2 regions of the Guptibacillus sedimenti genome follow, and region 1 is predicted to be linked to the other one. Evidence: a T-box and tRNA genes for the amino acid it is inferred to sense, from the RefSeq annotation. Region 1 holds a T-box; the other holds one or more tRNA genes.

The links. A T-box is a leader RNA that pairs with one kind of tRNA and senses whether it is charged. The one in region 1 lies ahead of thrS (threonine--tRNA ligase), so its partner is inferred to be a tRNA-Thr.
Positions count from the first base shown of each region.
Region 2: it has a tRNA-Thr gene. The T-box ahead of thrS (threonine--tRNA ligase) is inferred to sense a tRNA for this amino acid. The anticodon was not compared.

Region 1 covers NZ_JAQQWV010000001.1:1,177,093-1,185,117, reverse strand. Annotated here, with positions in the region: gene PQ578_RS05745 (cytochrome ubiquinol oxidase subunit I) at 1-992, shown strand, start outside; gene PQ578_RS05740 (cytochrome d ubiquinol oxidase subunit II) at 1,026-2,066, shown strand; gene PQ578_RS05735 (DUF1294 domain-containing protein) at 2,104-2,382, opposite strand; gene rplT (50S ribosomal protein L20) at 2,456-2,812, opposite strand; gene rpmI (50S ribosomal protein L35) at 2,858-3,058, opposite strand; gene infC (translation initiation factor IF-3) at 3,081-3,584, opposite strand; ribosomal protein L20 leader region at 3,674-3,795, opposite strand; gene thrS (threonine--tRNA ligase) at 3,973-5,910, opposite strand; T-box leader at 5,953-6,168, opposite strand; gene PQ578_RS05710 (putative sporulation protein YtxC) at 6,225-7,061, opposite strand; gene dnaI (primosomal protein DnaI) at 7,160-8,025, opposite strand, start outside.
Region 2 covers NZ_JAQQWV010000012.1:3,461-11,485, reverse strand. Annotated here, with positions in the region: gene PQ578_RS21560 (cell wall hydrolase) at 1-172, shown strand, start outside; gene kapB (kinase-associated lipoprotein KapB) at 247-642, shown strand; gene trhO (oxygen-dependent tRNA uridine(34) hydroxylase TrhO) at 743-1,645, shown strand; gene PQ578_RS21545 (NRDE family protein) at 1,704-2,459, shown strand; gene PQ578_RS21540 (hypothetical protein) at 2,586-2,741, shown strand; tRNA gene PQ578_RS21535 (tRNA-Val) at 2,895-2,970, shown strand; tRNA gene PQ578_RS21530 (tRNA-Thr) at 3,147-3,222, shown strand; tRNA gene PQ578_RS21525 (tRNA-Leu) at 3,228-3,312, shown strand; tRNA gene PQ578_RS21520 (tRNA-Arg) at 3,325-3,401, shown strand; tRNA gene PQ578_RS21515 (tRNA-Ala) at 3,408-3,483, shown strand; tRNA gene PQ578_RS21510 (tRNA-Ser) at 3,494-3,586, shown strand; tRNA gene PQ578_RS21505 (tRNA-Gly) at 3,592-3,665, shown strand; tRNA gene PQ578_RS21500 (tRNA-Glu) at 3,673-3,747, shown strand; gene PQ578_RS21495 (transporter) at 3,875-4,204, shown strand; gene PQ578_RS21490 (YpjP family protein) at 4,337-4,981, shown strand; gene PQ578_RS21485 (hypothetical protein) at 5,038-5,265, shown strand; gene PQ578_RS21480 (YuzB family protein) at 5,458-5,694, opposite strand; gene trxB (thioredoxin-disulfide reductase) at 5,885-6,826, shown strand; gene PQ578_RS21470 (Hsp20/alpha crystallin family protein) at 6,861-7,304, opposite strand; gene PQ578_RS21465 (thymidylate synthase) at 7,455-8,025, shown strand, end outside.

The DNA of each region.
Region 1 (8,025 bases):
TTTATGTTTATGCAGCAGATCGACTTTCTCCGCTTATGCGGATCGTTAGTGTTACACTCGTTGCCTTTGGCGCAAGTGCTTCAGCGATTTTAATTACAAATGTCCATGCTTTTGAAGGCACACCAGCTGGATTTGAAATAGTAGATGGGAAATTTGTTAACGTGGATCCGTGGGAAGCATTTTTTAATCCTTCCTTCATCGTTACAGCAGGACATGTCACAGTATCTGCTCTTATGACAGGTGCTTTTGTCATTGCTTCTATTGCTGCATATAAAATGATTCGTCAACGAGGGAATACGCGTGAATATAAATTTCATCACAAAGCTTTAATGATGGGGCTCGTTATCGGAGGGATTTTTTCAATTTTAACGGCGTTAAATGGGCATGAATCCGCTCAGCAATTGTATCAATACCAGCCTGAAAAGCTGGCAGCTGCAGAGGGATTGTTTGAAACACAAACATACGCCCCACTTGCCATAGGTGGCTACACAGATAAAGAGGAACGAGAAGTGAAGTGGGCGATCGAAGTTCCTTGGGCGCTCAGCTTTCTAGCTGACGATGCTTTTGATACAGAAGTGTTAGGACTTGAAGAATGGCCAGAAGATGAGTGGCCTCCCTTGTTTGTCCATACTCTATTTAATGCAATGGTTGGAATCGGCTCTTTATTGATGCTCCTATCCATCGTGGGGTTTACTTGGTACAAAATTCTCAAACGAAAAGAATTCCCACGCTGGCTAATGTGGGCGTTTATTGCCGCTGGTCCTCTTGCCATCACTGCAATTGAATTCGGATGGATCTTCGCTTGTACCGGAAGACAGCCATGGGTTATTTATCACGTGATGAAAACAGAAGAAGCGGTGACAACTTCTGGAAACATCGGACTGCTATTTGTTCTATTTCTCATTGTTTATATCATTCTCATGATTTCAACAGTGCTCGTGCTGCGTTATTATTTCAACCGTAATCCAATTAGTGAAGAACTTGATCAATAATCCAAGGAATCGTACGTCTATTAAAAATAAGAGGTGAACAACATGTCAGAAGCATTTTACGCCATCACATTAATTTGGGGACTTGTTTTCATTTATGCGGTTATGGCGACAATCGATTTCGGTGCTGGATTTTGGTCGATGATTTATTTAAATCGAAATAACACGAAAGCAACGAATATAGCAAACCGCTACCTTTCTCCTTCCTGGGAAGTAACGAATGTTTTCATTGTAGCTATCGTTGTAGCGCTCTTTAGTTTCTTTCCTGGAGCGACATTTACTTTAGGGACAGTGCTACTTATTCCTGGCAGTTTAATAATTTTATTACTTGCGCTACGCAGTGCCTTTCTCGTATTTTCCCATTCAGCATCGGAGAATTACAAGCGGATCTTAACACTTATTTCAGGAATTACCGGTTTTCTAATTCCAGCCCTTTTGATTTGCGTGTTACCGATTACACACGGTGGGTTTATCAAAACAACAAACGGAGTAGAACGCTTGTTATTGAGTGAATTGTTTACAAGTCCAAGTGTCTACGCGTTTATGGCTTTTGCTATCTCAAGCACACTTTTTCTTTCATCACTTTTACTCTCTGATTATTCAAATGTATCAGCAGATCAAGAAGCTTATCAAACGTATAGAAGAGATGCCATACTCGTTGGCCCAATCTCACTTGCGATGGCAGGTTTGCTCGTTCTCACCATTCGAACAGAAGCGCCATGGCTTTATGAAAGGCTTATGGACTATGTGCCATGGTTGATTGGTTCAATGATCACTTTTGCGATCGGGTATCTCGCTCTCTTTATTCCAAGAAAAACAGGAGTCGGCATCCCAAGACTTGCTATGATTAGTATTGTCATTCAGTATTTACTCGCAAGCTATGCTTATGGATCAGCGCATCTGCCTTATATCGTTTATCCAAATGTTACGATTGAAACAGGATTTACAGATCCTGCTACCTTTCGCGCACTAATTGTCACGTATATTGTCGCTTTCTTTATCTTAACACCAGGCTTTATTTATTTCTGGCGCCTCTTCTTAAAAGATAAACGGTACCTTAAACAAAATGAATCTTAAACGCAAAAAAACGCAGCATATGCTGCGTTTTATCATTTTACTTATTCAAGTATATAGAACCGCTTATCAAAAGGATATGTACAATCATAACAGCAGGAATGCCGTAAACAAATTGAGAATGCTTCGTTTTATGTCTAAACCGTTTCATACCAAAATACCCTCCGATACTCCCTCCAATTACAATAAAAAGCCACAACGTCTTTTCTGAAATCCTTCGACCTCTCTTTTTTGCTCTTCGTTTGTCTACTCCCATTATAATGAAACTTCCACTATTAATAAGAACCAAATAAATAAAAAATATAATAAGACCGTTCACTTCACATTTCCTCCTAACTTAAAGCTTTCTACAAAAAAACCATCCTCAACGTGTGAGAATGGTTTTTGAGAACTTATTTCAAGTTTTCTTTTGCTTTTGATGCTAGTTCAGCGAACGCTTTTTCGTCGTTAACTGCTAGCTCAGCAAGCATTTTACGGTTGATGTCGATACCAGCTGTTTTAAGACCAAACATCAAACGGCTGTAAGAAAGTCCGTTCAAACGAGCTGCCGCGTTGATACGAGTGATCCAAAGCTTACGGAAGTCGCGTTTTTTCTGACGACGGTCACGGTAAGCGTACATGTTTGATTTCATAACTTGCTGATTAGCAACTTTGAAAAGCAAAGACTTCGATCCGTAATATCCTTTTGCGAGTTTTAACGTTCTTTTACGTCTGCGACGTGTTACGTAGCCACCTTTTACTCTTGGCATACTAAACCCCTCCTAATTTCTGTGTCTAAATAATATGAAAACCGATTACTTCTTGTTGTAGATTAAAGTCTTAATGCGCTTGAAGTCACCTGCGGAAACAAGAGAAGCTTTACGAAGCTTACGCTTCTGCTTTTGAGACTTGTTACCGAACATATGGCTAGTGTAAGCACGGCTGCGCTTAAGTTTACCTGATCCAGTTTTCTTAAACCGTTTTGAAGCTCCACGGTGAGATTTCATTTTTGGCATGAGTGAGTTCCTCCTTCAAGAATTACTTTTCTGCGATAGGTGCCAAGATTAGGAACATGCTGCGTCCTTCCATTTTTGGTTTGGACTCAACAGTTGCAATATCTTTGCAATCTTCTGCTAGGTGCTCAAGCACCTTTTTACCGATATCAGAGTGTGTAATCATACGTCCGCGGAAACGGATCGATGCTTTCACTTTGTCACCTTTTTCAAGAAACTTACGTGCATTACGAAGTTTCGTATTGAAGTCGTGTTCTTCAATATTCGGGCTCAAGCGAACTTCTTTAACGGTAATAATCTTTTGTTTCTTACGCGCTTCTTTCTCTTTCTTCTGCTGCTCATAGCGGAACTTTCCGTAGTCCATAATGCGACAAACAGGAGGTTTCGCGTTTGGAGCAACCATCACAAGATCAAGATTTGCATTACGAGCCATATCTAATGCCTCATTTTTGGATTTCACACCAATTTGGTTTCCGTCTGCACCAACTAGACGTACTTCCCGAGCACGAATGCCCTCATTGACGTTCATATCTCTACTAATAATCAGCCACCTCCATGGTTATTGTTCGATGATGATCATCTCACATGATGTCATTAAATGGTTTATATCCGGTTCAAAGCATAAAAAAAGCGTCGGCGCATACGACACCCACACATTACACAATTATAAGAACAGTGTACCTGCAAACTACCAATTATGGCGTCAATCAGGTGAGAAGCGGGCGCTTCTGCTTGCTTTGTTTCCGATATTTAATTACCTAAGACAGTATACCATGCTGACCAAATTTATGTCAAGGTGATAAGATTCGTTCGAAGTGCACTTGATTATCATAACGAATCTTTCTCTTTGTGACAAGTGTTTTTTGTATATTTGTTTCATCTTATAAAATAAAGCCGGCATTTACGCCGGCTTTTCGTTACTTTTTGTCTTTAATTTCTTCTTCTATTCGAGCAGTAAATTCGTTTAGAGAAACAGTCTCAGAATCCTGCTGGCTGTAGCGACGAACATTAACCGCTTCACCTTCAACTTCTTTATCCCCTACTACGAGCATATAAGGGATTTTCTGCATTTGTGCTTCACGAATTTTGTACCCAATCTTTTCGTTGCGTTCGTCTACTTCAACTCGAATTCCAGCGCGTTGAAGTTTTTTCTGAACACTCTTCGCATATTCCAGGTGTACTTCCGATACAGGAATAATTTCTGCCTGAATTGGAGCAAGCCATGTTGGAAATGCCCCTTTATATTCTTCAATCAAGAAGGCTACAAAGCGTTCCATTGTAGAAACGACACCTCGGTGAATGACGACTGGACGATGATGGTTACCATCTTCACCGATGTAAGAAAGATCAAATCGTTCTGGAAGAAGGAAATCAAGTTGGACAGTCGAAAGAGTCTCCTCTTTACCTAATGCAGTTTTCACTTGAACATCTAATTTCGGACCATAAAATGCCGCTTCGCCTTCTGCTTCTACATATTCAACGTTAAGATCATCCATTGCTTCTTTCAGCATTTTTTGTGCTTTTTCCCACATTTCGTCATTGTCGATATACTTTTTCTTATCAGCTGGGTCACGATAAGAAAGACGGAATGAATAATCACTAATATTGAAGTCTTTATAAACTTCCTGAATCAGCTCGACAACTTCAATAAATTCTTGCTTAATCTGATCTGGACGACAGAAAATATGAGCATCATTTAACGTCATTGAACGTACGCGCTGAAGTCCTGCTAGGGCACCAGACATTTCATAGCGGTGCATTGTTCCTAGCTCAGCCACACGATACGGAAGACTGCGGTAGCTTTTCAGATCATTTTTGTAAATCATCATATGGTGGGGACAGTTCATTGGACGAAGAACCAATTCTTCTGTTTCATCCATTTTCATTGGTGGATACATATCGTCTTGGTAGTGATCCCAATGACCACTTGTTTTATAAAGCTCCACGTTCGCAAGGTGAGGTGTATAAACATGGTTATAACCAAGACGTTCCTCGAGGTCAACAATGTATCGTTCAATCGTACGGCGAATCGTCGCTCCTCTTGGCAACCAGATTGGGAGCCCTTGTCCAACTTCTTGAGAAATCGTAAATAGCTTTAGCTCTTTACCAAGTTTACGGTGATCGCGCTCTTTCGCTTCTTCTAAAAGACGAAGGTACTCTTCAACCTGGGACTGCTTGGGAAATGCTGTACCATAAATGCGTTGTAGCATTTGATTTTCGCTATCTCCACGCCAGTACGCACCTGCAATCGATAGTAGTTTAAAGGCTTTGATCTTACTAGTTGAAGGAACATGTGGCCCACGACAAAGATCAAAGAATTCGCCTTGTTCATAAATTGTCACCTGTTCATCGTCAGGTATCGCTTCAAGCAATTCTAACTTAAGATCATCGCCAATTTCCTTAAACATTTTCTCTGCTTCAGCACGACTGACAACAATACGCTTCACTTCAAGATTTTCATTAATAATTTTTTTCATTTCTTTTTCGATTTTCGGAAGATCTTCAGGTGTAATTGATACAGGGCAATCAATATCGTAATAGAATCCACTATCAATGACTGGGCCAACGCCAAGTTTCACATCACCATAGAGACGCTTAATCGCTTGAGCCATTAAATGAGCCGTACTATGGCGAAGAACTTCAAGTCCGTCTTCACTTTCTTGTGTTACGATTTCAATCGATGCATCTTCTTCAATTTCACGACGCAAATCGAAAAGAACGCCATTCACCTTTCCTGCAAGAGCTTTTTTCTTTAAGCCCGGACTAATTGAGCTTGCAATCTCTTCAGTTGTTGTTCCTTTATTAAATTCTTTCACAGAACCATCTGGGAACGTAATCTTTACCATTTCAGCCATGCTTCTTCACTCCTTTTTGCATATAAAAAAACACTCATCCCAAAAAGGGACGAGTGTTTTATCTCGTGGTTCCACCCTGCTTCCCATATAGAGAAAATCCTATACGGCTCAGATTGCTGTAACGTAGCAGAAACGCTACCCTATTTCCAGGGTAGAGTTCAAAGGTGGTAAGAATGCTTGTCTCGCTAGGAAGTTCACACCAATCCTTCCCTCTCTTAAAGCAGACAGAACATCTCATGTCCTTATCGTAACAATAACGTATATGCGTGTATGTAGGTATTATAAGTAGTGTACTTATGAAAATCAAGCTTATTTTAATGATTGCCAGAAAAAAAGTTTTTAACCCGTGACAACGGAAAAAAACATAGTCGTTCTTCAAAAACATTACGAATGGTTTGAGCCAACCCTTCTTCCGTGTCTTCTGTATATAAATAAATTTCTTTAGGAGCAAGAATCAGAAGCGGCAAAAGTATTTCAGAATCTATTTCTTCCAAAGAAAGTCCATTTGGAATGTTATCAAGTGTTTCATGAATCCCATTAAGCTTATGACCACTTAGATCATATAATCGGTAGCTACCATCAAAAACAAGCACAACTTTTTCTTGGAGAGCCTCTCTTGATTTAAGAAGAAGCCTTAATGCTTCAATAAAATTCTGATATTCTTGCTCAAGTTTATACTCGTCAATCGCTTCGCCAATTAGCTCAGTTAACAGAGCTCGATAAGGACCGGTTCGAAACCGTAAATAAGAGTCAAATAAGATCGTTCCGCCCTGTTCAATACAAGAAAACGTTGATCGATGCAATAAATCAACCCGCTTTGTGTAGCGATCAGAGCGAGGGAGTTCTTCTTTGTCTCCCTCTCCAATACTTTTTGCAATTGCTGTAATTTCGCCAATTTCATCTTTATCTTGATAGTAATATTTTGTTGTTAATATTTGTTTCATCCATCGCTTCTCATAGATGGTGCTAACACAGCGGACGATGCATTTGGAGATGTGATAACACAACTTTGCATTATATGGTTCCACTTGTACAGAGAGCGTTAATTCCTCTTCATTAACGGAGACTTTTTGTTGAACGTTCCTATCCTTTATCAAATATTCATAAACAAATTGAAAATCTTCTTTTTGATCAAATGTTATTGAAACCAATATATCCCCCCCCCTGTCCACCTTCTTACTAAAATCTATATGGCTCCAGATTGGAAATGATGTATAGAACAATAAAAAAGCCTTCCCTAAGGAAGACTTTAGACTCGTCTATTTTTCCCCTGTAAAAAGACTGGGGTGGTAAAATGCTTTATTCTTTCCATGATTCGCTTCGCTTTTGTTTCTTCAATTCCACTTTTATGAGAGTAAGCGAGATGCTCCTCTAACAAGGAATAATCTAGATTAGAAGAATAAAGGGTTGGTAATCCTTCTGTCATGCGATATTGGAGCAGAGCACCAAGTATGTCATCCCGTACCCAACTCGAAATATTTTCAGCCCCAATATCATCAAGGATTAATAAAGGAGTCTCTTTTAAGTAATTTAGCTTTTCATCAATCGATTGATCTTGTATGGCACTCTTCATTTGTCGAAAGAAATCAGGCGTATAAATAAACTGCGAACGAACGCCTTTTTCCTTCGCTAACTGATTTGCAATTGCCCCTAGAATAAATGTTTTGCCAACACCAAAACCACCATGAATATAGAGCCCTTTCTTCGTTTCACCCGGAACAAAGTCCTCGACGTATTGAATAGCTGTACCAATCGCTTCAATTCGCACAGGATCTTCATCATCCAAATCCGCAAATGTCGCTTCAAGAATTTCTTTTGGAATATAGTAGCTCTGAATCATTTCATTACGCTTCTTATTCTTATCTTCTTCAATCCTTGTTGGACAGCGATTATAACGAATATCGATGACTGAACGATTAAGAAATAACTCCGGCTCGTACCCTTGCATCATATTAATACAGTTGGAGAGCCCCGGGCACCCCTCACACCGTTTAGACTGAGTCGTAAATTCATACAATCTTGCAAGACTTCGATCAATCATTTTTTCATCGACTTCATCTTGTTCCTCAATAAATGCTTGAATATCTTCATCTGCCATGATCGCTTTTTTCATTT
Region 2 (8,025 bases), on a different contig from region 1:
ATATGATCAGCGTCCAGGACCAGAGTCCTACAAAGCAGTCTATGCTGCACTTAGTGGACAAGATCCAAGTTCAGGTGCTTTGTTTTATTATAATCCTGATATCGCCACGGACGATTGGATTCGGACAAGGCATATTATTAAAGAAATTGGCAAACATGTCTTCACAAGATAAAATCCTCCTGACGAAGGAGGATTTTATGATATCATCGACTTGTACCCACAGTTTGATGAAGGAGTGAAGCGAAAATGACACAGAAAAAAACGTTTCAACCAGGTGAAATAGTCACAGCAGGATATAAGACAGGTAGGTATATTGGAGAGGTTGTAGACCTTAAGGATCCAAAAGCGGTTGTCAAAGTGCTTGCGGTGATGAAACACCCAACACAGGGCGATCTTCATAATCCAAAACAGCTAGATGTTCCGCTTTTCCATCAACGTAAAGCGCTGGCTCAATATGAGAAGGCTCTTGTGCCGTTATCAGCTATTAACCACTATGAAGGGGACGTTCCGAATTACAACGAATCGTTGCAAGAAGCCCTTGGTACACAAGAAGCTGAGTTAAAGCATGAAGGCGGAAGATGGGCAGAGGCTTCTCTCATTGAAATTGAAAAACTTAAAGAAGAGTATTTTCCGACAAGATAGTCTTCTTTACATCACTATTTAAATCGGGTAAGATATAGTATTGATTTAGGCTTGCAATAAGAAGTACTAAGTGAAGAAGACGTAAAGGGTGGTTTTTGATTTGCAATCAGAAGCTTCAGCATATCAAGTGCTGTTATATTATCAGTATGTAGAAATTGAAGATCCAGCTTATTTTGCTCGAAAGCATCTTAAGTTCTGTCAATCTTTGAATTTAAAAGGAAGAGTGCTTGTCGGTACAGAAGGAATTAACGGAACTGTTTCAGGAACCGTTCAGGATACTGAGCGGTATATGGAAGAACTAAAAGCTGACGAACGCTTCCACGATATGGTGTTTAAAATTGACGAAGCACATGGTCATACGTTTAAAAAGATGCACGTTCGACCTCGTGAAGAGATTGTTTCATTAAGACTTGAGGAAGATGTTAATCCGAAAGAAATCACCGGTAACTACCTTGAGCCGAAGGAGTTTATGGAAGCGCTAGAAGACGATGATGTGATTGTTATTGACGCTAGAAATGATTATGAGTATGATATTGGTCATTTCCGTAATGCCATTCGTCCTGACATTAAAGCATTTCGTGATCTTCCGGACTGGATCGAGCAGAATCTTGCCGACCAAAAGGACAAAAAAGTATTAACGTATTGCACGGGCGGAATTCGCTGTGAGAAATTTTCAGGATATTTATTAAAGAAAGGGTTCTCTGATGTTTCTCAGCTTCATGGTGGGATTGTCACGTACGGTAAAGACCCAGAAGTACAAGGCAAATATTTCGACGGTAAATGCTTTGTTTTTGATGATCGCCTTGCTGTACCTGTGAACCGTACTGATGAAGATAGGGTGATAGGGAAATGCTATCATTGCGAAGAACCGGCAGATACGTACATTAATTGTGCCAATGTAACGTGTGACAAGCTTCATATCGTATGTGATTCTTGCAAAGAAGAACATCAGCAATATTGTTCATCAGCTTGTGAGGAAGAAGTTCACATGGCGCAAATGTAACGCAGCGGATACCGCTGCGTTTTTTTTACACTTAACCAGGGTGAGGAGGTACGTAGAGGTGTGTTTAATTGCTGTAGCAATAAATGTTCATAAAAAATACCCTTTTATTTTAGTCGCTAATCGAGACGAGTTTTACGAGCGTCCAACAATGCCTGTGCATTATTGGGACGATGTACCTGGATTACTAGGTGGTCGTGATTTGAAAGCAATGGGAACATGGCTTGGTGTTACAACAAAAGGGAAAATTGCGGCGCTTACAAATTATCGAGAGCCTGGTGAAGAACCTAAGAGGCATTCAAGAGGCGATTTACCTGCTGATTACTTACGACAGAATCAAACAGCAGAGGCATATTTAAAAACCGTTCAACAAAAGAAAGATCAGTACAATGGGTTTAATTTACTTGCGGGAGATTTTAACACCCTTTATTACTATTCAAATAAGCAAAACCAAATATCCAGAGTAGAAAGTGGCATTCATGCGGTAAGTAATCATTTATTGAATACGAACTGGCCGAAAGTAGAGATGCTTAAGGAAGAGCTCACCCACTATATACGAGAAAAAAACGAACTTGATCAGGAACGGCTTTTTGAAATGCTCTCGCATGCTGATCCTGCGCCAGATCATTTATTACCTGAAACAGGGGTACCAATCGAATGGGAGAGAATGCTTTCACCGGTATTTATTTCATCTGAGAATTACGGTACAAGAGCGCAAACGATCATCACCGTTACACCGGATGGTCAAGTAACCTTTACCGAGCGAACAGGAAAGGATAAGGAAAACACGTACCAATTTATCCTGAATGAGGAATAAAGTTTCAGGTGCTGAATAAATTATGTGTTACCTGTAACTTTTCGATCTAAAATAAAGTAAGAGGTTCTAGTTTCAAAACGAGCATACAGGGGTATTGGGAGTTAATACTTATGAGGAGGGGTTTTTTTGAAAAGAAAGCGTCACTATCTTGAAGATCAGCTTTTGAGGGAATCACTTGATATGAAGGAATACCGAAAATATGATTCTGAAATGGTGACTAAAAAAAGACCAGTACTCCGTGAAAATAAAAAGAAAAAACCACTCATTCAAACACTAGTATAAGCGAGGAAGAAATTCCTCGCTTTTTTTTATGGAAAAGGGTTGTATTTTTCATAAAGCGATGATAAGATAAGTCTTGTCCTTGAAAAAACACATAAAATTAAGTGTTGACGAAGTAACGGTTTATATAGTATGATTATGAAGTCGCTGTTTAATGGAGGATTAGCTCAGCTGGGAGAGCATCTGCCTTACAAGCAGAGGGTCGGCGGTTCGAGCCCGTCATCCTCCACCATTAATTTTAAAGGTAACATAAGCGGTGCTACTCATGAAATTATGCGGTCTAGCTCAATTGGTAGAGCAAGGAGCAAGACTTCACCGAATGATCTACGACTTGTCTCGACGCAGCTTGCTTTAAAGCAAAGCTTGCAGAGGAAGAGACGACAACCTGATTAAGCTTCAATAGACTTCGCCGGTCTAGCTCAATTGGTAGAGCAACTGACTTGTAATCAGTAGGTTGGGGGTTCAAGTCCTCTGGCCGGCACCACACATGCGGGTGTGGCGGAATTGGCAGACGCGCTAGACTTAGGATCTAGTGTCTTACGACGTGGGGGTTCAAGTCCCTTCACCCGCACCATATATTATTTTCGCGCCCGTAGCTCAATTGGATAGAGCGTCTGACTACGGATCAGAAGGTTAGGGATTCGACTTCTCTCGGGCGCACCATATTACGGGGCCTTAGCTCAGCTGGGAGAGCGCCTGCCTTGCACGCAGGAGGTCAGCGGTTCGATCCCGCTAGGCTCCACCAATTATATATCGGAGGAATACCCAAGTCTGGCTGAAGGGATCGGTCTTGAAAACCGACAGGGGCTTAGTCGCCCGCGGGGGTTCGAATCCCTCTTCCTCCTCCATCTTTGCGGGTGTAGTTTAGTGGTAAAACCTCAGCCTTCCAAGCTGATGTCGTGGGTTCGATCCCCATCACCCGCTCCATTTTGTTGGCCCGTTGGTCAAGCGGTTAAGACACCGCCCTTTCACGGCGGTAACACGGGTTCGAATCCCGTACGGGTCACCAGCATCCTTTAACGAAATGATTTTTCTCAAGCATACTCAGGAGAGATGCTTTTTTTGTTGTTTTCATTTCGGTACATCTCACTTGGATACCGCATACATTGCTGTATATAAGAGAGGGGATGGACCGAATGTATTATGAAGAACATGAGCATATTGCTTACCACTATGACAACACTGATGCTTATCGCCAGCAGCCAGTAGCACCAACATCGAGCCCACCTGCATCACCGCCTCCAAGACCAATGTCTTCTGCGCAAGCAGGAACATTTGCTGTTGATCCTGGCTCAATTAGAAGATGCATGTATCGATTTACTTATATTTGGATGAGAGATGGCAATTCGTTCTGGTTTTGGCCGGTATTTGTAGGAAGTACGTCTGTATCCGGATTTCGTTGGACTGGTAGAAGGTGGGTTTATACAGGAATTAGCTTAAGAAGAATTGACATGTTTCAATGCTAAATCGTGGAGCGCTTACATGAGGCGCTCTTTTTCATGACTTCATTGTGAAAAATAGCGTAAATATCTGGCTTTTTTTAATAGATCGTGCGAAAATAAGACTAACTATTGATCTTCGAAAGTCAGGTGCACATAATGAAATTTCCTCTATGGATGAGAAAGTTATTTGTAGCATTTGTCGCTGTTATGACGTTAGGAACGGTTATTCCTACTGGATACCTGGCAGATGAAAAAAACGAGCCGTCAGAGACGTATCAGGAGGAAGGCCATCTTCTTCTCGATTCATTGGACGAGCCTTTAGGGTTATCGGAACCTACGGAAGAAGAGGCTACAGATTGGCCGACAATTGCAGCTCAAGTTCCTTCTACTGAATTACTTGCACATTTTGTCACTTATGCAAGTAGTCAGTCAGAAGAACAGGGATTATCAAAGTTTGGAGAAGCGATTTCAACTCGTGTAGGTAGCGAATATTCGGAGTCAATCGTTCCCAAAATGACAGAAGCCATTGTAGCATCTGTTGCAGATCTCGACATTGAAGAACTTAGGACGCTTCGTTTAACAGAATCACCGTCTGGCGGATATGGAGAGCGGATACTTCATGTATACAGCGAACAGAGTGGAGAAGACCTTTTGCGCTTTCACGTTCGAAGAGATCACCCACCTCAGGATGGCTACTGGTTTAACTTTCACTATCATGCAGCAGATGATAATTTTGAAGAGCATTATGAAGTAGGTAAAATTTATTGGGATAAAAACACTCCGCCTAAGTGGCTCTCTTAAGAGAGGTGCGCGGGGTGTTTTTGGTTGGAGAGTAGTAAGGGAGGATTACAGCCTAGATGGAACTTGTACAATGCATTAGAGATGTTTTTGAAGAAGAACCGCTTGTCGGTTCAGAAAACCCGTTTCAGCGAAAATTGTTTAAAGAGGGAAATTTTTATCCGGTTTACAGGGATGAACACAATAGTTGGATTACACTCGATGAAGAAGGCGAACAGCATATCATTGCAACAGGGGATTTGCTAAATGATGATTTTTGGTTCACATTTCGGTTTCGAATCGCATAAGAAAAAGCCGCAGCGTGCGGCTTTTACTTCTTTTTAGGGCGCGCGTTTTGCGGGCCTCTTTTTTTATTCATCAGAAGAGCGTCTTCGCCTTCTTTTTTGCCCTGGATCCCGGTTTTAGGATCATAAGCATTACGGTTTTTCATACAAGTGCCTCCTCTATGTGGATTCAACACTTAGTATGTCCGATTCTCCTTAAAACATCGGGTTTTCTTCGATGAACTGGTAGACGTTATCAACAAGTTCATCTGGCGTTTCACCAGTCACACGTTCGCCGTTTACAAGGCAGTACATTTCCTGGCTACATAGCGTGCAATGGCCAAGACAGGAATATTCAAGGACGTCTAGGTCCGTATCTTTTTCTAGTGTTTCCATTGCTTTATGTGAACCGCTTGAAAGATTGCTCATGCAAAATTCTACAATTGGATTCATTTCTATTCACCTCAAGTTTTCCTAACAAATTCATAACTGTTTCCATTCTACCAAGAAGGGAGGAAAATGGACAACCATTTGCATGAACGAAGAAACATATTGACTATTACTCATATAATTTGTAAGAGAAGGGTTTATTTCTTTATAATTAGGAAAAATAACATAATGAAGTCGATAGAGGAGGGTCATTATGCATAAAGCAGTTATTGTAGGAACAGGACCAGCAGGTTTAACAGCAGCGATTTACCTTGCGAGAGCAAATATGGATCCGCTTGTCATTGAAGGGCCGGAACCTGGTGGTCAGCTTACGTTAACAACTGATGTAGAAAATTTCCCCGGGTTTCCAGATGGCGTTCTTGGCCCTGAATTGATGGAAAACATGAAGAAGCAGGCGCTCCGTTTCGGTGCAACGATTGAACGCGGCTGGGTGAAGGACATTGATTTTAGTGAACGTCCTTTTAAATTAACAACGGATACGCTTGGCGACATCATGGCAGAATCAGTTCTTATTTCTACTGGTGCTTCAGCAAAGCTTCTTGGAATTCCAGGTGAATCAGAGAATATGGGCAGAGGTGTAAGTACATGTGCGACGTGTGATGGCTTTTTCTTCCGTGGTAAAAAAATCGTCGTAATTGGTGGAGGAGACTCTGCGATGGAAGAAGCCACTTTTTTAACAAAATTTGCTTCAGAAGTAACCATCCTTCATCGAAGAAAGGACTTACGTGCATCAAAAATCATGCAAGAGCGTGCACGCACAAACGAAAAAATCAGCTGGAAACTCAATGCTTCACCTATTGAGGTTGTGGCCGAAAACAATAAAGTTAGTGGGATTAAAGTGAAGGATAGTGATTCCGGAAAAGAAGAAATTGTGAAAACGGATGGTATTTTCGTTGCCATAGGCCACCGTCCAAACACAGATTTTCTTCAGGGTAAACTTAGTATGGACGATAAAGGTTACATCCAAGTGGAACCGGGAACCACCAGAACGAATGTTGCAGGTGTATTTGCATGTGGCGATGTTCAGGACTTTACTTACCGACAAGCGATTACAGCAGCAGGAACAGGCTGTATGGCTGCGATGGATTGTGAGCGGTTCTTAGAAGGAAACGCCTTTATTGATTGGAGTATGTAAACATGAAAGCGCAGGGCATGTGCCCTACGCTTTTTTAATGGATATCGATATAGTTTGAATCGTTTTGAATGCGGTCGGCTTTTGGAATTTTAATTTCAAGAATGCCGTTTTCGTATTTTCCCTTCACATTTTTCATTGAGAAGTGATAAGGCAGTTTGATTGTGCGACTCGTACTCGCATAGGAGCGTTCTTGTTTATAATACTTTTGCTTATCGTTTCGTGTTTCCTGATATTCTTTCGACTCGATTGAAATGCGCAGTCCATCTCCAAGCGGTTCAACCTTAATTTGTTCTTTTGAAATACCAGGTAACTCTGCCTCTACGATAAAAGCAGCATCCGTTTCATATAGGTCAACGCGAAACGACTGCGCAGGCAGCAGGTTGGCAAACGGCTCTTTAAAAAAATCATCAAACGTGTTCATCCAATTTTGAATAGCGGGATCTTGAAACAGTTTCGGCAATTTATCGCCTTTACCCATTTGACATTCATCCTTTCCAACATTTCTGATATACAGTATGTATGCCCATGGAAAAGGTTCCTTTTGGGTATTTTTTACAAGGGATTCCGAAGTTACTTCTCTACTTTCTTCATGTTACAATGGTCAGTAGAGAATTTAAGGAGGAGTATCATGAAGACTTATCTGCAGCTTTGCGAGGAAATTTTACATAACGGAACAAAAAAATCTGATCGAACGGGTACAGGAACAATGAGTGTGTTTGGTCATCAAATGCGCTTTGATTTGCAGGAGGGTTTTCCTGCATTAACAACAAAAAAACTTCATCTAAGATCCATTATTCATGAGCTGCTTTGGTTTTTAAAAGGGGATACGAACGTAAAGTATCTTCAAGATAATGGCGTGCGTATTTGGAATGAATGGGCGGATGAAAATGGAGAGCTTGGTCCCGTTTACGGTCATCAGTGGCGTTCATGGACAGGAGCAGACGGATCGACAGTTGATCAAATTGCAAAAGTGGTTGAGCAAATAAAAACAAATCCGAATTCCAGGAGAATGATCGTAACGGCATGGAACCCTTCTGAAGTTGATGAAATGGCTTTGCCTCCATGTCACTGTCTTTTCCAGTTTTACGTAGCGGATGGTAAACTTTCTTGTCAGCTTTATCAGCGGTCTGCTGATGTTTTTCTTGGCGTACCATTTAACATCGCTTCATATGCGCTTCTCACTATGATGATGGCACAAG